2 regions of the Enterococcus spodopteracolus genome follow, and region 1 is predicted to be linked to the other one. Evidence: riboswitches for the same ligand, from Rfam matches in the RefSeq annotation. Region 1 holds a riboswitch; the other holds the start of a gene.
The links. A riboswitch is a leader RNA that binds a small molecule or an ion and turns the genes downstream of it on or off. The one in region 1 is predicted to bind thiamine pyrophosphate.
Positions count from the first base shown of each region.

Region 2: linked by a shared signal. The riboswitch ahead of thiT (energy-coupled thiamine transporter ThiT) and the one ahead of thiD (bifunctional hydroxymethylpyrimidine kinase/phosphomethylpyrimidine kinase) in region 1 are both predicted to bind thiamine pyrophosphate.

Region 1 is NZ_JARJHD010000001.1:597,214-613,360, forward strand. Features, by position in the region: gene P3R27_RS02820 (cation-translocating P-type ATPase) at 1-31, shown strand, start outside; gene P3R27_RS02825 (sensor histidine kinase) at 132-1,874, opposite strand; gene P3R27_RS02830 (response regulator transcription factor) at 1,871-2,575, opposite strand; gene P3R27_RS02835 (2-thiouracil desulfurase family protein) at 2,703-3,155, shown strand; gene P3R27_RS02840 (putative DNA-binding protein) at 3,166-3,504, shown strand; gene ffh (signal recognition particle protein) at 3,525-4,943, shown strand; gene P3R27_RS02850 (DNA-3-methyladenine glycosylase I) at 5,040-5,603, shown strand; gene P3R27_RS02855 (dihydrofolate reductase family protein) at 5,618-6,151, shown strand; gene P3R27_RS02860 (NADPH-dependent FMN reductase) at 6,217-6,771, opposite strand; gene rpsP (30S ribosomal protein S16) at 7,089-7,364, shown strand; gene P3R27_RS02870 (KH domain-containing protein) at 7,376-7,624, shown strand; gene P3R27_RS02875 (hypothetical protein) at 7,729-8,544, shown strand; gene rimM (ribosome maturation factor RimM) at 8,670-9,194, shown strand; gene trmD (tRNA (guanosine(37)-N1)-methyltransferase TrmD) at 9,184-9,921, shown strand; gene rplS (50S ribosomal protein L19) at 10,067-10,414, shown strand; gene thiE (thiamine phosphate synthase) at 10,566-11,207, opposite strand; gene thiM (hydroxyethylthiazole kinase) at 11,197-12,009, opposite strand; gene thiD (bifunctional hydroxymethylpyrimidine kinase/phosphomethylpyrimidine kinase) at 12,015-12,818, opposite strand; TPP riboswitch at 12,895-12,992, opposite strand; gene P3R27_RS02910 (hypothetical protein) at 13,219-13,416, shown strand; gene P3R27_RS02915 (SDR family oxidoreductase) at 13,580-14,380, shown strand; gene P3R27_RS02920 (BglG family transcription antiterminator) at 14,397-16,147, shown strand, end outside.
Region 2 is NZ_JARJHD010000007.1:38,380-54,526, reverse strand. Features, by position in the region: gene rny (ribonuclease Y) at 1-23, shown strand, start outside; gene P3R27_RS09665 (hypothetical protein) at 114-635, shown strand; gene P3R27_RS09660 (hypothetical protein) at 840-1,058, shown strand; gene P3R27_RS09655 (hypothetical protein) at 1,637-1,990, shown strand; gene proC (pyrroline-5-carboxylate reductase) at 2,124-2,918, opposite strand; gene mprF (bifunctional lysylphosphatidylglycerol flippase/synthetase MprF) at 3,261-5,831, shown strand; gene ispE (4-(cytidine 5'-diphospho)-2-C-methyl-D-erythritol kinase) at 5,944-6,792, shown strand; gene P3R27_RS09635 (metal ABC transporter substrate-binding protein) at 7,327-8,265, shown strand; gene P3R27_RS09630 (metal ABC transporter ATP-binding protein) at 8,284-8,964, shown strand; gene P3R27_RS09625 (metal ABC transporter permease) at 8,937-9,758, shown strand; gene purR (pur operon repressor) at 9,934-10,752, shown strand; gene glmU (bifunctional UDP-N-acetylglucosamine diphosphorylase/glucosamine-1-phosphate N-acetyltransferase GlmU) at 10,907-12,280, shown strand; gene P3R27_RS09610 (ribose-phosphate diphosphokinase) at 12,370-13,338, shown strand; TPP riboswitch at 13,362-13,464, shown strand; gene thiT (energy-coupled thiamine transporter ThiT) at 13,549-14,133, shown strand; gene P3R27_RS09600 (hypothetical protein) at 14,188-14,964, opposite strand; gene P3R27_RS09595 (patatin-like phospholipase family protein) at 15,192-16,147, shown strand, end outside.

The sequences.
Region 1 (16,147 bases):
GAGAAAAGTATTTCCATTTTTCAAGAAGTGAGCGAAGACTTGTTGGGTACAAAGAGATAGCGTCAGCCTCCTAAAACAGAAATGTTCTTGGAGGTTGACGCTTATTTCATTTATACCTATCTGGTTCACGATTAATTGATTTTAGGGATCATCACAATAAAGGTAGAGCCAATACCAGGATGACTTTCGATTTCCACTGTACCATGAAGTAAATTCACGTATTCTTTCACGATCGACAATCCTAATCCTGTACCACCTGAATGGCGACTACGCGCTTTATCTACACGATAAAAACGTTCAAAGATGCGTTCTTGATCTTCGCGATCGATACCAATACCAAAATCTTGTACAGAGAAAATCAGCTGATCGTGGCTTTCGTAGCGAATGATGATCTCACTTTCTTCTTTTGAATATTGGATCGCATTTTCAAACAAGTTTTTGATGATCGGGTAAAGCAAATCAGGATGTGTCGTAAAGGCAGTATTTTCTCCAATCAATTTGATCGTCAACTGTTTTTTCCGAATCATTGGTTGATAGCTTTGGATCACCTGTTGGAAATAAGGCTCCATATAGATCGTTTGGGTTTCATGTAAACTCTCTTCGTCTTTTGATAACTGAATAATTTCTCGGATCAGCTTATCTAAACGAATCGCATCTTTTTGCATGATCAATAGAAATTCAGTCAGTGTGTCGGGATCTTCTTTTGCACCGTCCAGTAAAGTCTCAGTAAACCCGATCAAAGAAGTGACAGGTGTTTTTAATTCATGTGAGACATTGCCGACAAAATCTTTTTGCATTTTTTCTAAATGTCTAACTTTTGTCAGATCATAAGCAACACCTAAAATTTGTCCAGTATCCTCTGAACTATTGAAATAACGCAAGCTGATATCCAATGTTTGCGTACCGTCAGCAATCGTGACTTCTTGATGAACGATTGGTTCAGTCGGAGAAACTTGATGGATCAATTGGATCAATTTTGGTTCGCGGATCACTTCTGTGTAATGTTGATTTTCTTGATAGTCTTTCACACCTAGATGGACTTGCATTTTTGGATTAAGCAAGCGCAGTGTGGCATTGGAGTCAATCAGAAAGACACCGATCATCAATTCATTCAACAAGCTGTATAATTGCTCTTCCGTCGTCGTATAGGCGCGATACATTTTGGTCATCTGTTCACTCAAGCCATTGATCGTCTGATATAATTCTTCCCATTGATCAGAAGTCTGCATAATGATCTCCGTTTGTTCCGGGTTCTTGACCATCTTTTTCAAAACAGGAATCACTGTTTTGAGTGGTTGGTTCCGTTGGTAAATCAGATAGTAGATCATAAATGTCAATAAAAGAAAGAAAACCAAGAAGAAACCGAATACCCAACGGCGAAAACTTTCCGTTCGAGGAAGAAAGCCACTTGTAGGTTCAGCGATGCGAATGATCGCTACCAATTTCCCATTGACTTTGATAGGCAAGGCGACATAAAGTAATTCTTCGTTCAATGTCGTACTCTGACGAAGCGAAGTGCCAAGCGTACTGCCTTCTAAGATCGCTTTGATTTCCGGACGTGTTTTTCTTTGTTCATGCAGAGAGGATTCTTCCGTGTCATAAATGATCGTGCCAGTTTGATCGATCAATGTCACTCGTTCATTGGATTGATGGACAAAATCATCCAGAACTGCTTTATTACTAGCAGAAGCTGGATTCTCGACATCTAGTTGACGAGCCAATAACTGCGCTTTTTTAGTCAAATAACTTTCTTGCTGTTCGATGATCTGTTGTTGGAAATAATGGGAGATGATCTGCCATCCACCAAAAAATAAGCCAAGTAACAAGACGAGAAAAAATAAGCGCTCGGAGAATTTTTTCCATTGGTTTTTCATCGTTTTGGTTCCTGGAATTTATATCCAAAGCCCCGAACAGTCAGTAAATATTTAGGATGTTTCGGATCACGCTCGATTTTTTCACGTAAATGACTGACATGGACATCAACAATGCGACTTTGTCCAGAAAAATCAAAATTCCAGATACGATCCAACAGTGTATCTCGGTCGATCACTCGATCTTTGCGTTTCATGAAATAAACAAGCAACTCAAATTCTTTCGGCGTGAGTTCGATCGGTTGGTCCTCAATCGTCACTTGATAATTCGTCAAGTCGGCTTTGATTTGTCCAATTGATAAGTATTCTGGTTCTGCCTCATCAGATTGAGTTTTACGCGGCTCGATTCGACGAAAGATGGCTTTCATCCGCGCAAGGACTTCCCGAGGACTGAAGGGTTTCGTCAAATAATCATCCGCACCGATCTCCAGTCCGATGATTCGATCGACTTGATCATCTTTAGCTGTTAGGATCAATATAGGTGTGTCATTTTTTTCTTGACGAAGTTTTTGTGTGATCGCGATACCATCGATCGAAGGAAGCATCACATCTAAAATAATGAAATCATATGAATGTTCTAATGCAAGATCAAGACCTTCTTGACCATCTGCAGCACTGGTTACTTTATATCCTTCTTTTTCAAGATTGAATGTCAGTAATGTTACAATTGAGGGTTCGTCATCAACAACTAGTACTTTTTTCATAAATTCTCCTTTTGATAAATTTCATCTCCTTTATTTTAGCACAGAATCGGAGGCAAGGACTATTTAACCAGCTAAATAAATGGTATAATATAAAAGCAATTTGCTCAGCTAAAGGAGAAAATGTCCGATGATTGGTATCAGTGCTTGTTTAGGTGGCGTCTCATGTCGCTATGATGGCCGGGAACAAACAATCCCTGCCTTAAAAAAACTCGTGACAGAAGGTCAAGCAATCATGATCTGTCCAGAAGTAGCAGGAGGTTTGCCCATTCCAAGAGAACCAGCAGAAATCGTTGGTGGTGATGGGTTTGATGTCTGGGATCATCAGGCAAAGGTCATGACGATCTCTGGAGAAGATGTCACAGAAGCCTATAAAAAAGGTGCGATCAATGCTTATCAAGTTCTAAAGGAAAAGCAGATCTCAACGTTGATCTTAAAAGCAAATAGTCCTTCCTGCGGCTCGTCAACTATCTATGATGGTAGTTTCACTGGTAGTCTGAAAGAAGGCATTGGTGTAGCCACCGCCTATTTTCTCCAACAAAAAATCAGTGTCTGCTCAGAAGAAGAGTGGATGGATCAATGAGGTGAGTTGAATGGAAATTGAGAAAACCAATCGGATGAATGCTCTTTTTGAATTTTATTCGACACTGTTGACTGAGAAACAAATGAATTATATGGAATTATATTATGCAGATGATTTTTCACTTGGAGAAATCGCTGAAGAATATGAAGTCAGTCGCCAAGCAGTTTATGATAATATCAAACGTACGAGCAAGATCTTGGAGAATTACGAAAAAAAACTCCACCTTTTTTCTGATTATGTCGTTCGTGAACAGTTGTTGACAGAATTGACGAACTATATCAATGAACAGTATCCTGAAGATCAAACGCTGCAAGGATACATCAAAAAAATTCAAGAAATCGAAGAATAACAAAAAGGAATGAATAAAATATGGCATTTGAAAGCTTAACTGAACGCCTACAACAGGCGATGTCAAAGTTACGAAAAAAAGGAAAAGTCTCTGAAGCTGACGTCAAGGAAATGATGCGCGAGATCCGTCTTGCGCTATTAGAAGCCGATGTCAACTTACAAGTAGTCAAAGACTTTACAAAACGTGTGCGCGAACGGGCAGTTGGAGCAGAAGTGCTTGATAGTCTTTCTCCAGCACAACAAATCGTAAAGATCGTGGATGAAGAGTTAACGATCACTCTGGGGTCTGAAACAGTTGAATTGACTAAATCACCTAAAATCCCGACTGTCATCATGATGGCTGGTTTGCAAGGGGCAGGTAAAACAACGTTTACTGGTAAATTAGCGAATTATTTAAAGAAAAATGAAAATGCTCGTCCCTTATTGATTGCAGGTGACGTGTACCGTCCTGCTGCCATCGACCAGTTAAAAGTTTTAGGACAGCAATTGGATGTTCCGGTTTTTGATATGGGAACAGATGTGAGTCCTGTAGAAATCGTTCGTCAAGGGATGGAACTTGCAAAAGAAAAGAAAAATGATTACGTATTGATCGATACAGCTGGTCGTTTACACATTGATGAAACATTGATGGATGAATTAAAACAAATCAAAGACTTGACACAACCTAACGAAATCTTACTCGTTGTCGATGCGATGACTGGTCAAGATGCCGTCAACGTTGCGGATAGCTTCAATCAACAATTAGGGATCACAGGGGTCGTCATCACAAAATTAGATGGAGACACACGTGGGGGAGCGGCGCTATCAATTCGTTCAGTGACAGGTGCACCGATCAAGTTCATCGGTTCTGGTGAAAAGCTGACTGACTTAGAAGTCTTCCATCCAGATCGCATGGCAAGTCGTATCCTTGGTATGGGGGATATGTTGACGCTGATTGAAAAAGCGCAACAAGACTATGATGAGAAAAAAGCAGAAGAGCTTGCGCAAAAAATGCGTGAGAACTCATTTGACTTCAATGATTTCATTGAACAATTGGATCAAGTCATGGGTATGGGCCCAATCGAAGACTTATTAAAAATGATCCCAGGAATGAATCAAATGCCAGGAATCGAAAATATCAAAGTTGATCCGAAAGATGTTGAGCGTAAAAAAGCAATGGTTTATTCGATGACACCTGCAGAACGTGAAAACCCAGACCTATTGAATCCAAGCCGTCGACGCAGAATTGCTGCTGGTTCAGGAAACAGTGTAGTGGAAGTCAATCGTATGATCAAACAATTCAAAGAATCCCGTAAGATGATGCAACAAATGTCTAAAGGGGACATGAATATTCCTGGCACGGACCAAATGTTCGGTACCGGTGTCAAAGGTAAGCTAGGAAAAATGGCGATGAATCGCATGATGAAGAAAAACAAAAAGAAAAAGAAGAAAAAGAAATAAATAGTAATCAAGTGCAAAAAAACTTCGAAGACGTATTTAATTTTGTCTTCGGAGTTTTTTCATACATTGTTTGAAAATCCTAAAAGGAGTGAGTCGATGCAACGCTGTCCATGGAGTGAATCAACTGAAATGATGCGTGAGTACCATGATACGATTTGGGGGGTACCTGAATATGAGGACCAACGATTGTACCGTAAATTAATGCTTGATATCAATCAAGCAGGTCTCAGCTGGCAAACGATCTTGAATAAAAGCCAAGCTTTTGATGAAGCTTACGACCAGTTTGAACTCGAAAAAGTCGCTAGCTATACTGACGAAAAAATCGCAGAATTGATGAGAAACAAAGGAATCATCCGCAATCGCCGGAAAATTGAAGCGGCAATCGCTAACGCACAAGCTATTTTAGCCATGCAATCAACCGGACTGAGTTTTTCTGATTACCTCTGGTCCTTTGTCAATGGCGAAGTCGTGATCGGAAACTATCAAGACCAAAATGAAGTGCCAACTACTAGTGAACTCTCTGATCGCCTCTCGAAGGACTTGAAAAAACACGGCTTCAAATTTATTGGAAGTACGACCATTTATGCCTTTTTAGAAGCGGTAGGGATCATCAACGATCACCTGACCACTTGTTTTCGCCACCAGGAAATCAAACGCTAAAGGAGAAGGATAATATGTCTAAGCTCTTTTTTTACGGAGCAATCAGTATGGATGGCTATCTAGCAACAACTAATGATGACTTACAATGGCTCTTCGATACGCCTACTGGGGAAAAAACAACCTATGATGCATTTTATCAAACCATCGATACAACGATCATGGGCAGAAAAACGTATCAAGAAGCCAAAAAATATTTAGATACAGCCAAGATCTATCCAGAAAAAACCAATTATGTCTTTTCAACAGACAAAGAATTGAAGTTGGAGGATGCTAGGGTCGTTCACGAACATCCTGTAAGCTTTCTCAAGGGGTTGAAGGAATCAAGTGAACAAAGGATCTGGGTAGTTGGTGGCGGTAGTTTGCTCAAACCAATCATTGAACAGCAACTGATTGATGAATGGTACATTCAAATTGCGCCTGTATTACTCGGAAAAGGGATTCGTCTTTTTCAAGAAGGAGATTATGTACAGCGGTATCAATTGGTGGACACGAAACGCTTTGGTGAGTTCATCGAGCTTCACTATCGCAAAGAAGAGCATAAAGAATAGTAGGTCACACAAAAAACCACGAAACAACATGCTGTTTCGTGGTTTTTTGTAAAATTAGCAAGACACTAAGCGTTCAATTTTCCAGCGAAATCTAGATACGCATCTAAAATCGTTTGGAAGAAATCAACGGTTCCTTGGATAATATTGCCATCTTCATCAAGTAAGTTAGTGATATTTCCGATATACGCTTCTGGTTGTTGTAATGTTGGGACATTTAAAAAGACTAATGATTGACGTAAGTGATGATTTGCGCCAAAACCACCGACTCCACCAGGAGAAGCAGTGACCACTAAACCAGGTTTTTTATCCCACACACTTTGACCATAAGGACGAGAACCAACATCCAAGGCATTTTTCAATACAGCTGGCACTGAGCGGTTGTACTCAGGAGTTACAAAGATCACGCCGTCTAGATCTTTGACTTCTTCACGGAAACGTGTCCATTCTGCAGGTGTTTGCTCAGGTGTTTCGATATCTTCGTTATAAAAAGGAAGGTCATCGATTTTTACAAATACGCTCTCGTATCCTTCCGGTAATAAGTCCGCAAAAGTTTCTGCAACTTTCTTATTGTATGAATCTTTTCTTAAACTTCCGATGAAAAAACCAATTTTTTTTGTCATAAAACAATTCCTCCTTCAATCTTTCTATATTTATCTTACAAAAAATAAGTAAACTGAGCAAATAAAAACACTTGGGTTATTTTAATGTGTGATCGAAAACATAAGAAATGCTTATGGATAGGGGATTTATAAGCTTCCTATGTTCAACCTTGATGATTCAAAAAAGTAAGAAGAAATCCTTAGAAAAGGACACTAACTATTTAGAGAAAGAATAAAAATAGAAAAAAATCAGACTGTAAAGAAAAAAAGCTTTACAGGGTAAAAAAAAACTGGTACACTACATCTTGTGAATAAAACAATGGAGGTGGAAATATATAATGGCAGTTAAAATCCGTTTAAAACGTATGGGTTCTAAAAAGAGTCCTTTTTACCGTATCGTCGTAGCTGATTCACGTTCTCCTCGTGATGGACGTTTCATCGAAACTGTAGGTACTTACAACCCTTTGAAAGACCCTGCAGAAGTAGTTTTAAAAGAAGATTTAGTACTTGACTGGTTATCAAAAGGTGCACAACCTTCAGATACAGTACGTAACATCCTTTCAAAAGAAGGCGTTATGAAAAAACATCATGAAGCTAAATTCTCAAAGAAATAAGGTGACCGGATATGAAAGATTTAAGCGACTTAGTCTTAACAATCGTTCGTCCGTTAGTTACTTATCCTGATCAAGTCCAGCTAGAAGTCGTTGAGTCGGAAGATTTTTACGAATACAATCTAACTGTGGCTCCCGAAGATATCGGTCGTATCATCGGTAAACAAGGACGCGTTGCGAAAGCAATCCGCACGATCGTTTACGGAGTACGAATCAATGCACCGAAAAAAGTGCGTTTGAATATCATCGACAATAAAGAATAAACTGTTTCGTTTTCGCGAAACAGTTTTTTTGTGTTCTTTAGAGATCATATTTGGCAAAAACAGGTACAAAGCGTATCCTTAATACTAAGAGAGGAGTGTTTCGAATGAAAAAAATAGGTTTGATCAGCTTATTCGCAGTTGCTTTACTCGGTGCCTGTCAATCACCAAGTGAAACGAGTCAAGAAACGACAAATGAAACAGTTCGTACGACAGAAACCAGTACTTCAACGGAAGAGATAGGGTCATCTTCCGTAAGTAGCAATGAGACAGCCTCATCAGCTGAAACAAGTACGAGTACGCAAGAAAATTCGACGCAAACTGCCTTTGAGCAATTGCAAAAAGAGTATCCAGACACACCGATGCCCAAAGAGATCCCAGTTGGGTCATCTAACTTGAACATCGCAGCAACGATGACAAAACAAGGCTTTTCTGTCTTATACTATCAATCAAAACAAGCGCTACCACTAAACGACGCTTCATTGAACCAATCAGAACCAATCGCTTCTTACCTTTATCAAGATGACTTTGCATCTTCCCAAGAAACACTGAACACGATTCAGCCATTTACGGTCGATACTGGAGGAAGACAAGTCGATCTCGGTTATAACATTGTCGGTTATCAACAAGGTGCTGCTGGTTCTTCGATTCTTGAATGGCAAGAAGGAAATTGGCGGTTACGAATACGTGCCAGCAATATTGATGGACAAGATCCTGTACCTTTGGCCAAACAGATCGTGACTTACTTGGAGTCTGCCCGATTACCTGCACCGGAAAAAGTCGGAACGATCGAAATCAATATGGCCGATGGCACGAATCAAAATACTCGAATCATTTGGCAAAAACCAACCACTGTCTATACGATCACGAATCAAGATTCGATGAATGCATTAAAAATGGCTGTTTCCATGGAACAACAATAAAAGAAGACTAGAATTGCCAAGAACCGCATGCTAAAATAGACAGGAAACGATAGAACACTCTGAGTCCAAAAGTAAATCGTGACCAAGCAGAGTGACAAGAATCATGAAAGAAATGAGGACAAAAGTTGACTGAATATCTAAACGTTGGCAAGATTGTCAATACCCAAGGAATCAAAGGCGAAGTCCGTGTCATCTCAACCACAGATTTCCCTGAAGAACGTTACAAAAAAGGTGAAGTTTTGACACTCTTCCAAGAAGGAAAAGCTCCTGTAGAATTGACTGTAAAGAGTCACCGCAAACACAAAAACTTTGATTTACTCAGCTTTGAGAATCATCCTTCCATCAATGATGTTGAAAAATACCGTGATGGTATCTTACGTGTATCAAAAGAAAACTTAGTTGAATTGACAGAAAATGAATATTACTACCATGAAATCATTGGCTTGAAGGTCATTGATGAAAACGAAAAAGAACTAGGAAAGATCAAAGAGATTTTATCTCCAGGCGCAAATGACGTTTGGGTCATCCAACGACCAAAGAAAAAAGATGCATTGATCCCATATATCGATTCCGTCGTTCAAGAAGTCGATCTTGAAAATGGGTTGGTTCGTGTGACATTATTAGAAGGATTGATCGATGATGAAGATTGATGTATTGACTCTGTTTCCACGAATGTTTGAAGGCCCGATGGGGGAATCAATCATCGGTAAAGCAGTAGCAAAAGAATTACTAGAAATCAATGTTTCTAATTTCCGTGAGTATTCGGATAACAAACACCAAACGGTCGATGATTATCCATATGGTGGTGGGGCAGGGATGTTATTGAAAGTCCAACCCATCTATGACAATATCAAAGCTATCGAAGAAAAACATCCAGAGACCAAAAAACGGGTGATTTTACTTGATCCGGCTGGTAAACCATTCAATCAAAAAATGGCAGAAGAATTTTCGGAAGAAGAACATCTGATCTTTATTTGTGGACACTACGAAGGCTATGATGAGCGCATCCGCTCGCTCGTAACAGATGAAGTCTCATTGGGAGATTATGTACTGACTGGTGGGGAGTTAGGTGCCATGGTCATGATTGATGCGACGGTTCGACTATTGCCAGATGTTTTAGGTAACCAGACATCTGCCCAAACAGACTCGCATTCTACTGGTTTACTGGAACACCCACAATATACAAGACCAGCAGAATTCAAAGACATGAAAGTACCAGAAGTATTGACCAATGGTAACCATAAATTGATTGAAGAATGGCAACTAAAAGAATCCTTACGCCGGACATATCTTCGACGGCCAGACATGTTAGAAAAATTAGACATGACACCACAAATGGAAAAAATGCTAGTGGAGATCCAAAAAGAAGAAGCTTGAGTTGCAACAAATAAATAAAAAATTTCTTTACACTCACCATAGAATATGATAGTATTCTATGGTGAGTGTAAAAACACTTAACTATTACGATATTCCGCTGTGAGAAATTACTCATAAGAATGTTTGGAATAAGGAGAAGAAAACAATGAATCCATTAATCGAAGAATTAACAAAAGAACAACTACGTTCTGACATTCCAGCTTTCCGCCCTGGTGACACTGTACGTGTTCATGCGAAAGTTGTCGAAGGTACTCGTGAACGTATCCAGTTATTTGAAGGTGTTGTAATCAAACGCCGTGGTGCTGGAATCAGCGAAACTTATACAGTACGTAAAGTTTCTAACGGTGTAGGCGTTGAGCGTACATTCCCATTGCACACACCACGTGTTGCAAAAATCGAAGTTGTACGTTACGGTAAAGTACGTCGTGCGAAATTGTACTACCTACGTGCATTACACGGAAAAGCAGCTCGTATCAAAGAAATCCGTCGTTAATTTCTTATTATCAGACAGAGAAAGAACCCTTGAATTTTCAAGGGTTCTTTTTTTTGCTTTACGACAAGTAGGGTTCGTGAATTTAAATTAAATGAATATCATCGAGGATCAATCGAAAGGTAAATCCCCCTTTTTAATGGTGGTTATGATTTTACTGTTTTTTGATAAACGTATTGATTTGTACAGCAAGTTCTTTAGTTGCTTTTTTGATTTCTTCTTTTGCTAAGATTGCTGAAACCACAGCAAAGCCTTGGACAGGGAAGGTTTTGAATTCTGCAATCGTTTGTTCATTGAGCCCACCGATCAAAACAACAGGAATCGAAACGTGTTGAAGGATCTTCTTGAGTTCTTTTTTTGATACGATGACGGCATCTGTTTTAGTAGAGGTTGGCAACATCGTCCCTACACCTAAATAATCTGCCCCCAATTGTTCAGCGGAAATTGCTTGTTCGAGTGTTTGAACGGAAGCACCGATGATTTTTTCAGGTCCAATCATTTTTCTCACCACAGCCATAGGAAGATCTGTTTGGCCGATATGAACACCGTCTGCATCACAAGCTAACGCAATGTCTACTCGATCGTTGATGATCAATGGAACATTATATAGTTTAGCTAATCGTTTTAATGCGATCGCTTCCTCATAGAAATCTCGTGAGTTGGCTTTTTTTTCTCTCAACTGTAAGATGGTAATACCTCCTTCAAGGGCTTGTTGCACTGCTTCTTGGAGGGACTTTTTTTTCAGCAGTGACTGATCGGTCACTAGGTATAAGGAATAGTCGATGTCATTTTTCAAGATAGTTTCCTCGCAGTAGTAATGTTTCCCTATTAATGCGGCTGATTTCATCAATCAATGCGATCCGAAAACTTCCCGTACCAGCTGTTTGTTCCAACGCAAGCTCACCAGCAATTCCCATGGTAAGAACGGCTGTGGTTGTGGCGTGAAAAAGATGTTCAGGAGAACCTCCACAAAAGCTAGCAATCAATGAAGTGAGCATACAGACAGTGCCAGTGATCCGACTCATTTCAGGACAACCATTGTGCACTAATATTTTACGCCGCCCATTAGAAATCACATCTGTCGCACCGGTGATCACTACAATACAATTGTGAGCGATTGCTAATTGATCAGCAATCCGTTGGGCTTCTTCAATGGAGCTTGCATCATTTGCCGAGGCATCGACACCTTTCGTCGTGCTTGCGATTCCTGCTAAAAAGCGGATTTCTGAAATATTGCCACGAATCACTGCACATTTTAGGTTTTCCATGATCGTTTTCGCTGTCTGATTACGAAACTGTGAAGCCCCTGCACCGACTGGATCAAAAATAATCGGACTGCTTTTTTCTTTGGCTGTTTGCCCAGCTAAAAGCATCGAAGCTACGGTACGTTCATTTAAAGTCCCCATGTTTAGTACCAATGCCTGTGACATTGCTGTGATTTCCGCTACCTCTAACGCATCATCAGCCATGATGGGTGAACCACCGATCGCAAGTGTAACATTCGCACAATCACTGACCGTTACATAGTTCGTGATATGGTGGACCAAAGGATTTTTCATACGGACTGTTTCTACAGCTGTTTTTAAAAATGTATTCATTGACTTTATTCCTCCTTAAGACCATTGCGATAGAGTGAATAGAAATGATTGGTTGGGCCATGACCTTCGCCCAATTCTAGTGAATGTGCGATTGCAGTAGTAATATATTTTTTTGCCTTGGAAATTGCTTGGTCTAATGGTACGCCCAAAGCGAGTTGTGAGGCAATCGCTGAAGAGAAGGTACAACCAGTGCCATGGGTGTTTTTTGTGGCGATTCGTTCAGACGTATAGGAGTAAATAGTTTTCCCATCATACAATATATCAGTGGCTTCACCTGAGCGATGGCCTCCTTTGATCAAAACTGCAGCGTGACATGTTTCATAAATGGCTTTTGCTGCTCGTTCCATTTCTTCCAGAGAAGTAATCGATCGATCTGCAATTTTTTCTGCTTCTGGAATATTTGGGGTGATTAAAGTAGCTAATGGTAAGACGTTTTTGATCAATGTGTCGATTGCTTGTGGCTCCATTAAGGCATCGCCATTTTTTGCATACATCACAGGATCTAGTACAATATTTTTAGGTTGCCATTCCTGTAGACTGCTTGCGACAGCTAACATCGTATCTGCACACGACAACATACCGATTTTAACTGCATCAGGATAGATGTCCTCGAAAACAGCTGTCATCTGTTCATTGATAATTGTTGGTGCGATGTTTTGGTATGAGATCACACGAGCGGTATTTTCAGCAACTACTGAGGTGATCACAGACATTCCATAAACACCATGAGAGGCAAATGTTTTTAAATCGGCTTGGATACCGGCACCCCCGCTACAGTCTGAACCGGCAATAGTTAGTACTTTTTTCATCAGATTCCTCCTTAAAATAGAAAAAAGACATTCTTCCCGTATAGAAGAATGCCTTGATTGTTTCGATTTCGCATCAACAAAAAGGACATTTGCTCCCTACGCTGGTATCAACCAACAGGTTCAAAGGGTCAGGTTTTACCTTCTCAACGCGATAACGTCCCCCTGCAAACAAAATCATATTTAGTTACGAACCAATAATATCTGAAAAAAGCAGAAGATTCAAGTTTTACAGGAGCAAGCCTACACTGAGTAGCTAAAAGCAACAGTTTACTTTCTCTCGAAGTAGCGTTCTTATATGAATTGCTAGTGCGTTTCTCAAGATTGTATACTAAAGAAAAACGATAGAATATTCTAAGTGTACTATGCAATAGATCAAAGCCAAACTTTTGGAGGGAATCTCATGACAGAGTTAAGTAATCTACCGAATGTAGGAAAAGTATTAGAAGAAAATTTACGAAAGATTGTTATGACAACGGAAGACAATTTAAAGAAAAGGAAACGGAACAGATATTTTTTGAAATTCGTCAAAAGATGGACAGTGGCGACTGTCTGCATATGCTATATGGAATCGAAGGAGCGAGAAAAGGCAAGCCTATAAAAGCTTTAACAAAAGAGGGGATAGAAAAAGTTAAAGCAATTAGCATCACTCATAAAAAGACATTAAGTCAGATTTTTTTTGGGAATTCAAAAAAAGTCTGACTTAATTATTTTCTTCTACGTAGCTATACTGAAAGCGTAAACAAAAAAAGGGGTGATAGCTTATGACAAATTGGCTGAACATTGAGGGGAAAACGATTATTGTAACCGGAGGATCTTCTGGTATCGGGAAATGTATCGTCGAAAGTCTATTGGAGCAACATGTCAATGTAGCAAATTTTGATATTAAAGATTCGACACTTAAACATCAACGATTATTATATGTAAAAACCAATATAACATTACGACAAGAAGTAGAAGCTGGAGTGACAAAAGTAAAGGATCACTTTGGTACGATAGATGGTTTGGTCAACAATGCAGGCATCAACATTCCACGCTTATTAGTGGATAAAAAGCAAGCGCATGGGAGATATGAATTATCCGAGGAAGTATTTGACAAAATCATCGCAATTAATCAAAAAGGATTGTATTTGATGACTCAAGCAGTAAGTAGAATCTTAGTTGCTAAAGGAGAAGGAGTAATCATCAATATGTCTTCTGAATCAGGACTTGAAGGTTCAGAGGGGCAAAGTGCTTATGCGGCAACGAAAGCCGCTGTCAACAGCTTTACTCGATCTTGGGCAAAAGAGTTAGGAAAATCAAATGTTCGGGTAATAGGGATTGCCCCAGGAATCATGGAGGAAACCGGATTACGCACATTTTCTTATGAAGAAGCCTTGGCCTATACTCGTGGCATCACGATTGGAGAGCTTAGAGCAGGTTATGCCAAAACGAGCACGATTCCATTAGGTCGAAGCGGGAAATTACAAGAAGTCGCTGACTTAGTTAGTTACTATCTATCTGATCGTTCGAGTTATATCACTGGAGTAACCACAAATGTGGCCGGAGGAAAAACTAGAGGATAAAAAGTGGGGGAAGTAAATGACGGTGGTGAACAGATGGTATCAAATTTTACAATTACTGGTTACCCACAAAGAAATGAGGATCGGCAGTTTGAAACAACAGCTGAATACAAGTACGCAAACGGTTAAAACCAGCATTGAATCTTTAAACGAAGAATTGATTGGAATTGCAGAAATCGTTCAACATAAGAATGATTTTCATATCGAAATTGAAAATTTTGAAAAATTTGATTTGATAATGAACGGCAGTTTGAAGCGGAAGAGTGATTTTAATTCTTGCAGTAAAAGAGTTTTCTTTATCGTCAAGAAGCTGATCGAGCAAAAAGGTTTTTTGCTGATCGATGATCTGTCAGAAGCATTAGGGGTCAGCCGAAGTACTGTTGTCAAAGATCTACGAGTGATGAAAAAACTGATTTCCTCTTTTAATGTCGAAGTGATTGGAACGCCGAATCGTGGACTGCGTATGCGTGGAGAAGAACTGGATCTACGACTGTTACACCTTCATTATGTACAAGAATATTTTGCTGAACGTCCATTACGAGAACGCACACAAGATTTTGTAGAACACTTAGTTCAAAAATTTAATTTACCTAAAAATCAGGGGCTTCTTTTGAAAAAAACGATTTCTATTACAATGAAACGACTCCTTAAAGGAAATATACTGGTAGAGTTGCCAAATGAATATATGGACCTTATGACGAGTCATCCTGCTTTTGTCGAATTGATCCATCATTTGGAATATGAATATAGCATCACACTAAGCCAAACAGAACAAGCTTTTCTCAGTTTTCCTCTTAATATAAGTGCTATTGCTGGCATGGATAAGTCTACTATTGATGAGCAAAAAATCGAACAGTTATTTCAACAAATGATAGAGAAAATCCATAAAAATTTACTAGTAGAATTTGATGAAACCTTCTTAGTTCATGAAATAAAAGAACACTTCATTTACATGATCAATCGATTGATTTTTCGAATAGAGCTTCAAGATCTGTTCAATGGTGAAATCGAATCCCAATATCCTCTAGCCTATGAACTGGCAAAAATTGGTCTTCAGCAGATTGGGGAGCAATTACAACGAGTGGCTCCAACTGTTGAAATCAGCTATATCGCTTTTTATTTTGAACTTGCATTGAGGAAACAAACCAGTAACAACGAACACAAAGAAATTGCGATCGTCTGTAATACCGGAAAAGGAACAGCTTTGATTATTCGCCGTCAATTGGAACGGATTTTGGGTCCTCAAATCAGCATGGTCCATTTTTCTGAGGAGGAGTATCAGCAGGAAGACTTAGACCGATATTTTGCTGTTTTTACAACTATTCCTCTGAAAAATGTAAAGAAACATACGCCAATCATTCGATTGATCAATCTATTCAACGAAACTTGGTTGCAAGAAGAGTGGCGTAAAGCAGAAAAGTTGAGAGCCGCAAATGTTCATCATTTAAAATTAGATTTTGAGATTTTAAATGAAAAGAAACCCTACAAACAAAATCTTGATCATATGCTTGAATCTCTTGAGAGCAAAGGTTTAGTCGATCAAGAATTTAAGGAACAATTGTTTATTAGAGAAAAGTTAAAAAGTACGATTTTTGAATATGGCATTGCTTTTCCTCATGCCATCAATAAAAAATCTGCTGAAATTATTTTATCAGTGGGTATCTTTAGGAAAGGGATCTCCACGATCAATGGACAAGTGCAAGTCGTCTTGTTGTTAGCCATTCCACAAGATCTAACGATGGAAAAAGAATTGCTAAAACTATATGATCA
Region 2 (16,147 bases), on a different contig from region 1:
GTGCAACCGATTATGCGAAATAAAAAATAGTTCAAATATAGGATGACCCAACAGATTAGATTAGTCTGTTGGGTCATTTTTTTGATTCTAGGAATCACAGATCGTGAATAGGCATGTCAAACAAAGAGAGTGCAGGTTCAGCTCCTGGAGGAGCAGTTATGCAGAGGCGTGAGAATTCATTGTATCCGCCGTATAATACCCTTCCAGAATCCCCCAATCGATGGTGGGGTTGGTATAGCATGCTGAATGCAATCGAGTATTCGCCGCTACATGGGATTTCAAGGTTAGAAGATGAATTAGTTCCGCTTAAACCATTGGATAATTTTGTCCCAGAGCCACAAAGAATTATCGAACTTGCTGAGTGTCGCATCGTTATTGTAGCGGATGCTTTCCATAAAAGACCAGAAATTTTACAAGGAATCCAAATGGCAGTACCTCCAGAGAGAACGATCACACATGAAACCACACATATTGTTTCAAGAACATATGATATTGTTAGATATGGGCTAACGTCTACTGGATTTTTGCTGAGTGGACAAAATATGACAGATGATTTTCTTGAACGATACGTAGAGTATTTTGAACCTCCTAATTTTGATCAATTTGTTACAGCGGTAGCAAAAAAAACAAAATGACCTCGGTTATCTAAAAAAACTGTCAACAAAGCATTTCAAACAGACCCTTTATTATTTACTAACTTCAAATTGACGGATGCTCAATTGCTTGCAACGATTATAAGAGATTTTGCCAATCAAAATGGGTCCTATAACCAACCGCGTGTCAAAAGAGAAACAAAGGAAGAGGAATTGGGAGATGGCAAGCTATTCACTGTGTAAGCAATGATCCAAACAGGTAATTTCTTTGTTTTAGAACAAACCAAAGATTTAGAAAAAACGCAAGAATTGTCTGAAATGATGCCGACAGGTTCTACTCAAACAAGGGATGAAGTAGGGGATTTTGCAAGGACCATAAGCCCTGGAAAAAAGATTAATAAAGAGACCAACGCGACAATCACTTACCAGCAGTCTATCGTGAAGGGAAAACAAGTTAGTCCGTAAAACGAACAGTAAAGGACACTAGCCAGAAAAAGTTAGCACAAAGATAAAGTATAATTTTACTACTGTAAGTATTAGCTAAAACTAAAATAGGAAGAACAACCTCTTCGATCACTAAGACAGTAAGCATAAAAATATGCAGTCTTATTTTCGAAGAGGTTACGGATGTTCTCGGCGCTTATTCAGTTCTAAGGTGACAGAAAAAAGTGAATTTACAAGGATTTTTATGTATTATTGTTATTATTTAATTTGAAAATCAACGGATAAAGGACGTATTAACAATAGGTTATCGTATGTCGAATAGTAATAATAAAAAAACACAAATTGTTGAACACAGTACTCTAAATGAGTGGTTTAATGTTTACGAGCACTCTCATTAGATGTTAAAGGAGGAGTATAAATGATGAAATCTGAAATTTTTACCTTATCTACCACAATGAGTATGTTATCTAGTGGAGAAGCAAGTGCATCCTCTTTAGCTACTAGTAACATGACTGGATTATATGTTCGAGAAGTATAAAATGACTAACTCATGGAGGGGTACATCATGGAATGCAGTACAGAACGAGATGACTAATCTTATGAAGAAATACATCATTCAATTACTAGTTATATTTTTACTTGTATTAGCCTTTATCGGCTTGGTAGAGTTTTTATTGAAAGGAAATAAATCCATACTAATACCAACTAGCGGTTTAGGCTATGTTTTTGGAGTTCCATTTTTATCCATTAAACCGTTTAAGAATGAAACTAGAATAAGAAAAATCCAATATGTGGTTCTTCTATTCTTGTGTTTTTACTTACCACCTAAAATAGTAAGCTCATTTGGGGTTGAAAAATTTGAGATTACACGTTTTTTGTACGCTATATTAATACTTGTAGGAATACTAATTTTATATGGGGTAATTTTGTTTTCACAGCGAAACAAGAAATAATAGCAATTGTTCAATATAAACAAGCCGAAGAATCCAGAAGTAGGCCCAAGCGTTTTAGGATTCTTCGGCTTGTTTTGTTTTAACAATATTAAATTTTATTTTTTTTTAGTCTATCCTTGCATCGCTTCTTCGTTTACAACATTTCTTTATCTTTTTCGATTGTTTTCGTGATCCCTGTGATGATTGCAGGGATAAACCCAGCTTCTTCTAATGCGACGACACCGACAACTGTCGTTCCGCCTGGAGAAGATACTTGATCAACTAATTCCCAAGGATTTTCATCGCTTGCTAGGAACTTTTGGCAGGAACCTAAAATCGCTTTAGCGGCAATTTCTGTTGCTGTTTTTTTAGGTAGTCCATGTAAAACACCTGCACGTCCCATTGCATCGATCAACATATAAATAAAAGCAGGGGAGCTTCCAGCCAATCCGATAAATGTACTGAAATCATCTTCTGCTAAAGGGTAGACACTACCAATCGCTTCAAAGATTTGTGTCGCTTGTGTCAACTGTTCATTTGTTGCTGCTTGGTTTTTACAGATTGCAGAAACACCCGCGCCAACACTCACGTTGACATTGGGCATCACGCGAATGATAGCAGCTTCTGGATCCAGTGCTTGTTCTAGTGTTGCAAGCGATTTTCCTGAAGCAATTGAGATAAACAACTGTTGTTTACGATGGTCGCGTAATTCATGTAACACCTGTTCGATGATTTTTGGTTTCACTGCCAAAACAACGATTTCTGCTTTTTCAGCAATCTCTTGATTGGTTTGACAGGCATTGACCCCGACTTTACCAGCAAAACGTTGGGCATTTTCATAATGACCGCTTGAAACAAAAATATCTTCTTTAGCCACCAGATTATTTGCTAAGATACCATGAATAATTGCTTGTGCCATATTTCCTGTACCGATAAATCCGATTTTCATGTAATCCTCTCCTTTGGTTTTTAGCATAGCTTTCTTTCTCATAATCTGCAAGTCGAGAGACGAATCGATTTTTCAGTTTACTGCTCAGGTCAAAGCGCTTCTTTCACGACCTTGATAAACGGTGTTCAAGGAGCAACCTCTGATAAACAGTGTTCAAAAGCCAGCTCCTTCAATAGTAAGTCAAAACGTGAAAAATATGAGGAGCTATTTTCCCACGTTATGCCTTACTACTTGGAGCTTAACGGCTTTTTCACAACCTAATGCCCAAAGTGGAAAAATCAATGTAAATAAGATAACATGAGTGTATATGTTTAGAAAGTCTACAGGTGAGGAAGGGTGCCGGTGAAAAATAAATTACAGATCATGATCCAGTGGGTGAAAGCACATCAGTTGATTTTGAAGCTGATTTTCTTTGGATCGATCCTTGTTTTTGTGGCGAATCAAGTCGCAAACATTGCCCATGGGATGAGTTGGCAAGATGTCTGGCACACGATGGAACAACAAAGTCATGTCAAGTTAGCATGGATGATATTAGCAGGTTTGATTGGTGTGATGCCGATGTTACTTTATGATTGGGTAACGATTCGAGTATTGGAAAAACAAGGCAAGCCCAAAATGAGTCGTAAAGACTTTTTGTTATCTGCATGGATCACGAATACGATCAATAACTTGGCAGGATTCGGAGGGATTGTCGGAGCAAGCTTGCGCGCCAGTTTTTATGGCAAGCACACGAATCGGAAAATGGTGTTGGCAACAGTCTCTAAGGTTGCTTTGTTTCTATTGACTGGTCTTTCTATTTGGTCATTAGTGACATTCATCAATGTCTTCTTTCTTCAAACAGATAGTGTATTTCGCAGTTATTGGATTTGGTTATTTGGTGGTAGCTTTCTAGCACCGCTTATCTTTTTGTTTGCCTATTTGAAACGTAAAACACTATTTGCAGAATTTTATCCCAAAGGCTTGCTTGGCTTATTCCTAGCTTCCTTTGGACAATGGACTGGTGCCTTAGTAGTTTTCTTGTTGATTGGACACTTGATGGGCGTAGATATTTCTTTATGGTCTTTGTACCCTATGTTTATCATTGCCACGTTGATCGGAATGTTGACGATGGTACCAGGTGGTGTAGGAACATTTGATGTGCTGATGATCTTAGGAATGAGTCAACTTGGCGTGCGGCAAGATGTTGCACTTGTTTGGTTGCTTTATTATCGTTTGTTCTATTATGTTCTACCATTTCTTTCAGGAATCGTTTTATTTTTGACACACACAGGTGTCAAAATCAATCGATTTTTAGATAATATTCCCCGATTATTTTTTCAAAAAATTGCTCATTTGGTGTTAGTGTGTGCCGTTTATTTTGCGGGAATCATGATGGTCTTACTTTCAACGATCACGAATCTTTCGACTGTCAGTCGATTGTTTCAAATACTCTTACCCTTTTCGTTTGATTTTTTGGATCAGTCATTGAATCTGCTGGTCGGCTTCTTATTACTAGGCTTAGCCAGAGCTTTGGCGATGAAAGTCAAAAAAGCCTTTATCCCTACGATTGCTTTGCTCGCTTTTGGCATCATCAACACTGTACTGCGAACATTGTCTTGGGAACTGATCGTTGTTTACCTTTTGATTTTGCTAGCGGTTTGGTTATCCCGAAAAGAGTTTTATCGTGAAAAGTTTGTCTATTCTTGGGGAGCAATCATATTTGATGCGTGTTTGTTTGGCTTTTTATTTATTGTTTATGCAATCGCAGGCTATCACCGTGGAAGTTTTTGGGTAGGTGATATAACTGCGAATCGCTTTATACTCTTTCCATCTGAGGATGTTTGGTTTTCAGGACTGATTGGTTTAGGGATCTCATTACTTGCGTTAGTTGCATTGTACCAATATTTAGCTTCAGAGACAGGGTTTGGTGAACCTCTGGATCAAATGCGTTTAAATCGCCTTTTGACGGCCTATGGTGGAACCGCAGCTAGTCATTATCTGCACTTACCTGGATATACTTATTTTTATTATCAGGAAAATGGTCAAGATAAAGTAGTGTTTGGTTACCAAATCAAAGGGAATAAATGTTTTGTTCTTGGTGATCCGATTGGTGATCCAACGAAGATACGTACAGCTACACATGAGTTTTTGAAAAAAGCCGATTGTTTTGGCTATGAATTAGCTTTTTATAAAGTATCCGAAAGTTATGTCGTCATGCTTCACGAAGCGGGTTTTCACTTTACAAAAGTTGGAGAAGCAGCAATTACTGATCTTTCTTCAGGTGCGCTACACTGGCGCACAAGGCAGATCGAATTACAACGTTTGACGAATGAGGGGTACCATTTTACCTGGTATGACCAATTACCTGAAGAGTTGCTTGAACCGATTGAGGAAGTTTCTCAAAAATGGTTGAATGGCTCTCGTGAGAAGCATTTCTCTGTTGGTTATTTTAAGAAAGATTATCTTTTGATGAGTGGTATTGGTATTGTTCGGAAAGAGCAGAAAATCGTTGGGTTTATTACATCTCAACCAATCAATGACCGCCAAGCGGGGTATGATTTATTGCGGTATCTACCGAACCAGCCGAATAGTCTAGGTGATTACTTACTTGCAAATCTACTGGATGTCTATCGCAAAAATGGGTATGCAGAAGCGAATTTGGGACTGGCGCCACTTGCAAATGTCGGAGAAACTGATTTCTCATTCTTACAAGAAAAAGTGATGAGGATCATCTTTAATTACGGGAATTTTTTTTACTCATTCCAATTAGCTTACGAAGAAAAACAACGGTATGTTACTCATTGGGAGGGCCGTTATTTTGCTTATATGAAAGGAAGTAGCTTTACTTTAGCCACATTGCAGCTTTTCTTATTGATTGGTAAAGGGAAAGAAAAAGGAACAAGTCTAGCAGAAGAAGTTCTGACAGAATTGTAAAAATGATTGTAAAGCTGTAAGGAAAGTGTTTACGCATGTTGGTGGAAGCTATACTTTTATTTTCCCCTATGATAGAATACTTTCGACTTAGACTTTTCGAATGGGTGAGAGGATGGAATTGATTGAAAAAGCACCAGCGAAGATAAACTTAGGGTTGGATGTGTTATATAAAAGACCAGATGGGTATCATGAGTTGGAAATGGTGATGTCAAGTGTAGATTTAGCTGATCACTTGTTCTTTGAAGAGCTATCGGAAGATCGGATCATTGTTGAAACGAATAAAGCATTTTTACCGGTAGATCAGCGTAACAATGTGTATCAAGCAGCTTTGTTGTTGAAAAAGAAATATCAAATCAAAAAAGGCGTAAAAATCGTTGTGAAAAAGAATATTCCTGTTGCTGCTGGCCTAGGTGGTGGAAGTACAGATTGTGCTGCAGCGTTGCGAGGGATCAATCGGTTATGGGAGTTAGGCTGTAGCTTAGAAGAACTAGCAGAGATCGGCTTGGAAGTGGGGACAGATGTTCCTTACTGTGTTTATGGCCAAACTGCTTACGTAGGTGGAAAGGGAGAAATCGTCCAATTGTTGCCAGCGATGCCCTCTTGCTGGATCATCTTAGTAAAACCTAAAATGAGTGTTTCGACACGAACTGTTTTTCGAGAAATCGATACGCAAAAAATCCAACATCAAGATATTACTGGGTTGACTGATGCGCTTCGACAACAAGATTATCAAAAAATGTTGACGAAAATGGGGAATAGTCTTGAAGATGTGACAGGAAAACGCCATCCGGTCATTTATCAAATCAAAGAGCGAATGATTAAATATGGTGCAGACGCGGCCCTGATGAGTGGTAGTGGACCAACTGTTTTTGCCCTTTGTCAACACTATTCCAGAGCCCAACGCGTCTACAACGGATTAAAAGGTTTTTGTGAGGAAGTTTATCTTGTCAGAACGCTATAAACGCATGAAAAGAGACACGATGTCATGACGGAAATAGTCAGCTTCGAAAAATGTGCGGTAAAAGAGGTCGGAACAGAAGTGTTTAGCCTCGAGAAATAAGGCGTCATCCACGAAATTTGTTTTTCAAATTTTTGTGGATGACGCCTTATTTCCGGAGAGGCTACTTCTGTTTCTGCCGTTTATTCAGTTTTAGGAGATGTGAGAGGACTAATATCCCTGACATCATTCCCGCTTATTTCGTTTTAGAGGATGAAGGATCGTTACCTTCTTTTTTTGTTATCAATCTCAACCAATCGTTCATTATTATCGGAAAAAAATAATAGTGTTGAACAGTCACTTTTTGACCAAAGTTGAAAGAAAACGATTACGTTCGTTGTTGATATGACGGGTAATTCATTTGTTTTCCGATTTACAGGATAAGTTTGCATTTAAATCAGAAAATCAGGTTAAACTATTGACTGTTTTTTTTTAATTTGGTACATTAATCCTCGTTGGTAAATCGTAATATTACGATTTGTTTTGAAAGGAGCATATATGAAGAAATATTTATTAGCCGCATCTTTAGTAATAGGAGCTTTCCTATTTACAGCGTGTGGACAGACAGCCCAAGAATCGGCACAAGATGAGTTGAACGTTGTCGCAACGTTTTACCCGATGTATGAATTTACGAAAGAAGTCGTTGGTGATAGTGGGAAGGTCGAATTATTGATCCCCGCAGGAACGGAACCCCACGATTTTGAGCCAAGTGCAAAACAAAGTGCCACCATTGCGGATGCAGATGTTTTTGTTTATAACAGTTCAGATATGGAATTTTTTGTTGACTCATTGAAAGACACGGTCGATACCGATCAAACGTTGATGATCGAAGCTGCTAAGGGAATTGAACGTCTAGAGTCACAAGAAGAGCATGAAGAAAAGCACGAAGAGTCAGAAGGACATCAGCATGACCATGCCTATGACCCTCATGTTTGGTTAGATCCAACATTAGCGATCCAAGAAGTACAGACGATTGCTACAGAGCTCGGCAAGAAATATCCAGATAAAAAAGACACATTTGACCAAAATGCCGCAGCTTATATCAAAAAATTAGAAGCATTAGATCAGAACTATACAGAGGCGTTAAAAGGTGCAACCAATCGAACGTTTGTGACGCAACATGCTGCCTTTGCTTATTTAGCAAATCGCTACGACCTAAAACAAGTAGCCATCTCAGGAGTTTCACCGGATCAAGAGCCTACGCCTAGTCGATTGGCTGAATTGAAAGATTTTGTCGATCAAAATAAAATCGAAGTTATCTATTTTGAAGAAAATGCGTCATCTAAAGTAGCAGAGACATTATCAAAGGAAACAGGTGTAAAACTTGAAGTACTTAATCCCCTTGAGAGTTTGACGAATGAACAAATCAAAGCGGGTGAAACCTACATTTCTACCATGGAGAAAAACCTAGAGGCATTAAAAGAAAGCATAAAGTAAAGGAAGGGAGTCCTCTATGTGCGTTATATCGAAATAGCTGATCTTACTTTCTATTATGATGAAGAACCTGTGTTAGAAGGTGTTTCTTATCATGTAGATGCCGGTGAATTTGTGATTTTGACTGGTGAAAACGGGGCGGCAAAATCTACATTGATCAAAGCTTCTTTGGGGTTATTGAAGCCCTCTAAAGGGACCATCAAAATTGCAGGAAAAAATCAAGATGGAGACAAATTAAGTATCGGGTACATCCCACAACAAGTTTCTTCCTTTAATGCGGGTTTTCCTAGTACAGTCTTAGAATTAGTACGTTCTGGCAGATATCCGAGAGGTCGTTGGTTCAAACGGTTAAGCGAAAAAGACCATGAGCATGTCAAGCGTGCCTTAGAATCTGTTGGTATGTGGGATATGCGTCATCGTCGGATCGGTGAGCTATCTGGTGGTCAAAAGCAGCGAATCAGTTTAGCACGTATTTTTGCGACTGATCCAGATTTATTTGTACTTGATGAACCAACGACTGGAATGGATGAAGAATCACGAAATGAATTTTATCGTTTGTTGCGCCATAGCGCACACGACCACGGTAAAGCTGTATTGATGATCACTCATGATCACGAAGATATCAAACAATATGCGGATCGACAAATCCGTTTAGTGAGAAAGGAGGATTCTCAATGGCGTTGCTTTCATATGAATTCATGAGGCGGGCATTTCTTGCCGCGATCTTTATTGCAGGAATTGCACCGATGTTAGGAGTATTCTTAGTGATACGTCGGCAATCGTTGATGGCAGATACACTGTCTCATGTTTCTTTAGCAGGGGTAGCCTTAGGATTTTTCCTCAATCTCAATCCAACGATGACCACAATGGTGGTAGTCGTTATCGCTGCAATCATTCTAGAATACCTACGTTCGATGTATCGTACGTATTCAGAGATTTCCATTGCGATCTTAATGGCAGGCGGGCTTGCGCTTGCATTAGTTTTGATGAATTTGAGTGGGGGTAATTCTGCCACGAGCATCCAATCTTATTTATTTGGATCGATTGTGACGATCACTTGGTCGCAAGTTCTATTCCTAGGTATTTTGTTTGCAGTGATCGGTCTTTTATTTTTCTTATGCAAACGTCCGATGTACGTGTTGACCTTTGATGAAGACACCGCTCATGTCGATGGACTGCCGGTTCGTTGGATGTCAATGATGTTCAATATCATTACTGGGGTAGCAATCGCTGTGATGATCCCGATAGCAGGTGCGTTGTTGATTTCTGCTATTATGGTTTTGCCAGCAGCAATCGGGATGCGTTTAGGGAAAAGCTTCAATATTGTCATATTGATCAGTATCATCGTTGGTTTTATTGGTATGCTTTCTGGGTTGACTAGTTCATTCTACTTGGATACACCTCCAGGGGCAACTATCACGTTAGTATTTATCTTTTTATTCTTATTAGTCAACTTGAGTAAACGTATTTTATTAGGGATTAGAAGGAAAAAATAGCTCACTATTTTTAAAACAGGTAGTTATTTGAGACAAACAAATGTCTTAAATAGCTACCTATTTTTTTATAAATACCGAACTATTTTCTTAATTTTGGATAAAATGCTCGAATTTTCCCGAAAAAACTTATATAATGAAACACGATAAAATTTGTTGGAAAAAGGAGCTGGAATTTTTGAAAGTACGTCGCAGTGAGCGTCTTGTCGATATGACACAGTATTTATTAGATCATCCGCATGAATTGATTTCATTAACAAGCTTTGCCGAACGTTATGAATCTGCTAAATCTTCGATCAGTGAAGATTTGGGGATCATCAAAAAAACATTTAAAGAAAGAGGTTACGGAACGCTTGAAACAATCCCTGGTGCAGCCGGAGGTGTTCTATTCATTCCCGAGATTTCCTATGAAGAAGCAAAGAAATATGTTGAATCGCTAGCTGAGCGCTTGTCTGAACAAGACCGCTTACTCCCTGGAGGCTATGTTTACTTATCTGATCTATTAGGAGAACCTGAGCTATTACGTCAAGTAGGGAAAATCATTGCCTCAAAATATTTAGGAGAAAAAATCGATGCTGTAATGACTGTAGCCACAAAAGGGGTGCCAATCGCTCAAGCCGTTTCCTATTACTTGAACGCACCGTTTGTCATCGTTCGTCGTGACTCTAAGATTACAGAAGGTTCTACAGTGAGTGTGAACTATGTTTCAGGTTCATCTGAACGGATCGAAAAAATGGAACTATCAAAAAGAAGTTTGAAACGTGGTTCTCGCGTGCTTGTCGTCGATGACTTTATGAAAGGCGGCGGAACAGTGAACGGAATGAAGAGCTTGATTGAAGAATTTGAATCTGAGCTTGTCGGTATCACTGTGTTTGCGGAGTCAAAATTCAACGGACATCGCGCAATCAATGACTACACGTCACTACTTTACGTCAAAGATGTGGATACAAAAACGAAAAATATCACTGTAGTACCAGGCAACTATTTCGAAGAATAAAACAACGAAAACAGGGTACTATGGAAAAAGAAGAGGCGATGGATGATGTCTCTTCTTTTTTTGCGTCGTGGTTTCTAAAATGAACGTTTAGTTGAAAAAAAAGAGCGACTGGGCTAAACTAAAAATAATAAATCGTAATTTAGGAGTGACACATTTGGATGCACGTTATGCAATCATATTAGCCGCGGGTAAAGGTACTCGCATGAAATCAAAACTATACAAGGTCCTACACCCTGTTTCTGGGAAACCGATGGTCGAACATATCATCAACCGTGTAAGTGAGACAAACCCTGATCAAATCGTGACGATCGTTGGACACGGTGCAGAGAAAGTCAAAGCTCAGCTAGGCGAACGTAGCGAGTATGCGTTACAAGCGGAACAACTTGGGACGGGTCATGCGGTACTACAAGCAGCCTCATTTTTAGCAGGTAAGGAAGGCACGACGTTAGTTATCAGTGGTGACACCCCTTTATTGACAACTGAGACGTTGAACAACTTGTTTGAATACCATCAAGGGAAAAATGCAAGTGCCACGATTTTGACTGCACAAGCAGAAGATCCGACAGGTTATGGCAGAATCATTCGTGATCATGTAGGAATCGTCGAAAAAATCGTTGAGCAAAAAGACGCTTCGCCAGAAGAAGCGTTAGTTCAAGAAATCAATACAGGAACTTACTGTTTCGATAACAAAGCGTTATTTGAAGCATTGAATAAAGTAGGAACAGACAATGCACAAGGCGAGTATTATTTAACAGACATCGTTGAGATTCTGAAAGATGCTGGAAATCCAGTTGCTGCGTATCAGACGGAAGATTTCGATGAGTGTATGGGTGTCAATGATCGTATAGCACTAGCAAAAGCAAACGAGTTGATGCGCCAAAGAATCAACAAAAAACATATGGTCAATGGCGTTAGCTTTGTTGATCCTGCAACTACGTATATTGATGCAGATGTTGTGATTGGTTCAGATACAGTGATCGAAGCGGGCGTTCAGATCCAAGGGGAAACAGAAATTGGCGAAGATTGTTTTATTGGTGCACATTCACGTATTGTTGACAGCAAGATCGGTGACCAAGTAGTCATCGAAAACTCAGTGATCGAACACAGTTTGGTCAAAAGTAAAGCAGATGTAGGACCGTATGCCCATTTACGTCCAAAAGCAGAAATTGCAGAAGGCGTCCATATCGGCAACTTTGTAGAAGTGAAAAATGCGAAAATAGGCAAAAACACAAAAGTTGGTCACTTGACGTATGTCGGGGATGCAACACTTGGTGAAGAAATCAATGTGGGGTGTGGTGTCGTCTTTGTCAATTATGACGGAAAAGTAAAACATCATACAACAGTCGGTGACCATAGTTTTATTGGGTCAAATGCGAATCTTGTGGCGCCAGTGGAAGTGGCAGAAAATACATGTATCGCTGCTGGTTCGACGATCACTAACGATGTTCCTGAACATGCAATGGCTATCGCACGCGCTAGACAAGTCAATAAAGAAGGATACGCGAAGAAACTCCCATATTCAAATTGATACTTTTTGCAAAATCACTTGATTTATTCGGCAAATATGACTAGTATTTATTAGGTAGTAGAGTTGTGAAAAAGAAAGCGGAGGTCCTCATGTCCAAACATTACTTTGATCCAAGATTAAAAATATTTGCATTAAACTCAAATCGTCCATTGGCAGAAAAAATTGCTACAGCTGTTGGGGTTGAATTAGGAAAATCATCCGTCACTCAATTTAGTGATGGTGAGATCCAGGTCAATATCGAAGAAAGTATCCGTGGTTCACACGTATATGTTATTCAATCAACAAGTAGTCCGGTAAATGATAACCTGATGGAACTGTTGATCATGATTGATGCATTGAAGCGTGCAAGTGCCAAAACGATCAACGTTGTAATGCCGTATTACGGTTACGCACGTCAAGACCGTAAAGCGCGCGCGCGTGAACCAATCACTGCAAAATTAGTGGCAAATATGATCCAAAAAGCTGGAGCAACAAGAATGTTGACACTTGACTTGCACGCAGTCCAAATCCAAGGTTTCTTTGATATTCCGGTCGACCATTTGATGGGCGCACCACTGATTGCGAATTACTTCTTAGAAAAAGGGATTCAAGGCGATGATGTTGTCGTTGTTTCACCTGACCATGGTGGTGTTACTCGTGCACGTAAATTGGCTGAATTTTTAAAAGCACCAATTGCAATCATTGATAAACGCCGTCCAAAAGCAAATGTGGCAGAAGTGATGAATATCATTGGTCAAGTAGAAGGCAAAACGTGTGTCTTGATCGATGACATGATCGATACAGCTGGAACGATCACATTGGCTGCCAATGCGTTGAAAGAAGCTGGAGCAGTGAGCGTTTATGCGTCATGTACACATCCTGTGTTGTCAGGACCTGCTTTACAAAGAATCGAAGACTCTGCAATCGAGCGCTTAGTTGTAACGGATTCAATCTATTTGCCAGAAGATCGCAAAATTGATAAGATTGACGAAGTAAGCGTTGGTGGCTTGATGGGTGACGCAATCAAACGTATCCATGAAAACAAACCAGTTAGTCCTTTATTTGAAACAAAAAGATAAAGGAAAACAAAAACTAAATAATTACAATCACAAAGGGGAGTCCATTTTGGGCTGAGACTGAATATATTCTAAACCCTTCGTACCTGTTTCGGTTATGCGAGCGTAGGAATTGTGAATGAATAGCTAGTGTGAAAGCACGAAGCTGTTTGTAAAAAAAACAAACTTGCTTCCTCCTTTGTGATGTCCAATTATAAAGGAGGAAGCTTTTTTATGAATAAGAATCATCGTGTCTGGATCGAGGGAACAATCGTCGCAGCATTATCTTTAGTGTTGTCGATGATTCCTCTACAAATAGGTAGTAGTTTTGCAATCTCGCTCGGACAAATCCCTTTAACTTTATTTGCTTTGAGAAGGGGTTGGAAAGCTGGTATGGGATCGGCTTTTCTGTGGGGAATCCTTCATTTTCCCATGGGGACTGTCTATTACTTGAGTGTCATCCAAGTGTTGATCGAGTATCCGATCGCGTTTACGTTTGCTGGCGTTGCAGGGATTTTTTCGCAAAGAATGCAACAAAGTTATCTGCAAGGCAATCGTAAGAAAATGGCCTCAACGATCATTTTAGCGACATTCGTTGGTGTGACTGCCAGATATTTCTGGCATTTTGTCGCTGGGGTTGCTTTTTGGGGGAGTTTCGCACTATGGGGAATGAATCCATGGTTGTTCTCTTTAGTCATGAATGGTGCTAGTGGGTTAGCTACTGGGATTGTAACAACTATTGTCCTACTAGGTATCGAACAGACCGTTCCTTCTTTATTTGTAAGCGAAGGATTGCAAGTACGAAAAAGCAAAAATTAAAAAAAGGCGTAAAGGCAGCTGACCTTTACGCTTTTTTAGTGGAGTTGACTGTCATTATACAAATGTGTTGTAAACAAAATCAGAAACGTTGCCGTCTAGTTGCCAACGTTGTTGAGCGGCATGATAGACGAGAACAGCTACCGGTTTTTCTTCCAAGTAACGTGTTCCTTTTAATTTCCAAACGTAATCTTCAATGACATAAATCGGGATCTCATACTTGTCATCGACCAAACCTGCTTGATCAAACGAAAAAATGATTCCTTCTTGCATTAAATTACGCATCTTTTTCAGTATCTCTACACTGATTTTTTCAACAGGGATCTCTTTTCGAAAGAATGATTTTTTTTCGTTGATTTTTCCCGCCAAGATCGTGCTTAACTTGTTGGCAAAAATCCGATAAAATTCATCTAAATAACGATAATAGGTTCTACCTAGATGATCGCTCAAATCAAAATAAACAAAGTTATTTTGTAATTTATAGAAAAAAGGTGAATGGAGATGTGTTTTCATATGACCAAAATAAAGCAACTCTGAGATTTCTAAAGGACTTAATTCTTTTAACATCGTCAAATCCGTAAAATCGATCCATTTAAGATCCGTACTGTTGTTACGGCTACGAACGGTTTGGAAAAATCTTTGGATATTCTCAGTTCCCCGAATAACCTTCAAGCCTGTGTGTGATTCATATTCTCCAGCAGATGCGGAAGGGTCCAACAAAAGTAGATTTTGAGGAAAATGCACGATGTTATTTGAAAAATCATTGATAGTCAGCCCTTTGGTCAAAACGGCGTTACTAGTTGTATCGATATGTACATATACTGAATCACTCATCATGCTCCTCCTCCCCTGTATCTCATCCCTTTCATTTTACAACATTTACAAAAAAAAAGCTTGTTTCTTTTATTTTAAAATTCGATTACAAAGCAACTTTTTTTATGGATAAACGATGAATATAGAGTAAAAAAAATATATATAACACTGCTATCAGATGACTATTCACCCTCACCCTTTTTTCTGATTACTGATATAATAAAAGAAAAAGAGAATCCGAGGTGTCTATGAAAGTTCAAAAAGTCTATTGGTCGGAACGTTATCAGCAGAATCGAGTGCAGCAAGCAAAACAACTGTTTAGTTTTTTTACTACACATCAAGAAAGCCGGCAACATTTTTGGCAACAGGCAAAAAAACAACAGGCATGGAAGATCGTATCGAAAAGGCTGAACATTTACTTTACTGTAGAAATAACGAATGAAAAATTGATCTATACCAACGTGTTGATTGAAGAAGAATATTGGCAGTGGTCCGATATTTTCCTATTGTTAGAAAGTACGATTCGTTATTTTTTCAAAAAATACGGACTCGTCCGGTTTGATCATTCAATCTCACCGAACATGATCGACCTTTTCCACCGAAGTGGTTATTTGGGAACGCAATCGTTTGAGAAGAAAATATCCTATCATACCGGCCTTGTCTTAGGCGGGGGAGGGGCGCATGGTGCTTATCAAATAGGTGTTTGGAAAGCATTGAAAGAGGAAAATCTAGAGATTTCACTCGTTACTGGCACTTCTGTAGGTGCGCTAAATGGGGCATTGGTCGTTCAGGATCAACTAACACAAGCCATTGACTTATGGCAGGAACTATCAACCAATCAAGTATTGGCTTTGCCAGAGGTTGCCTTATCAGAAGAGTTGAGGCAACGTTATATCCAAGAAGCCAGCTTGATGACACGTCGTGCAGTAGTCGAAGGAGGAACCTCGATTGCACCGTTGGAAGCATTACTAGAGCAGTACCTAGATCCAGAAAAAATCAAATATACAGAAAAACCGCAACTCTATACAATCGCAACTAAAATCCCAGAATTTCAAGAAACAGTTACAAGGATCCAAGCATTAGAACCAACAGAAATCGCCGATTGGGTTCTCGCCTCTGCTTCTTTTTATCCTGCCATGGCTTATCGTCAGATCGACGGATCAAAATATGTTGATGGTGGCTATCGAAATAACGTGCCAGTAGA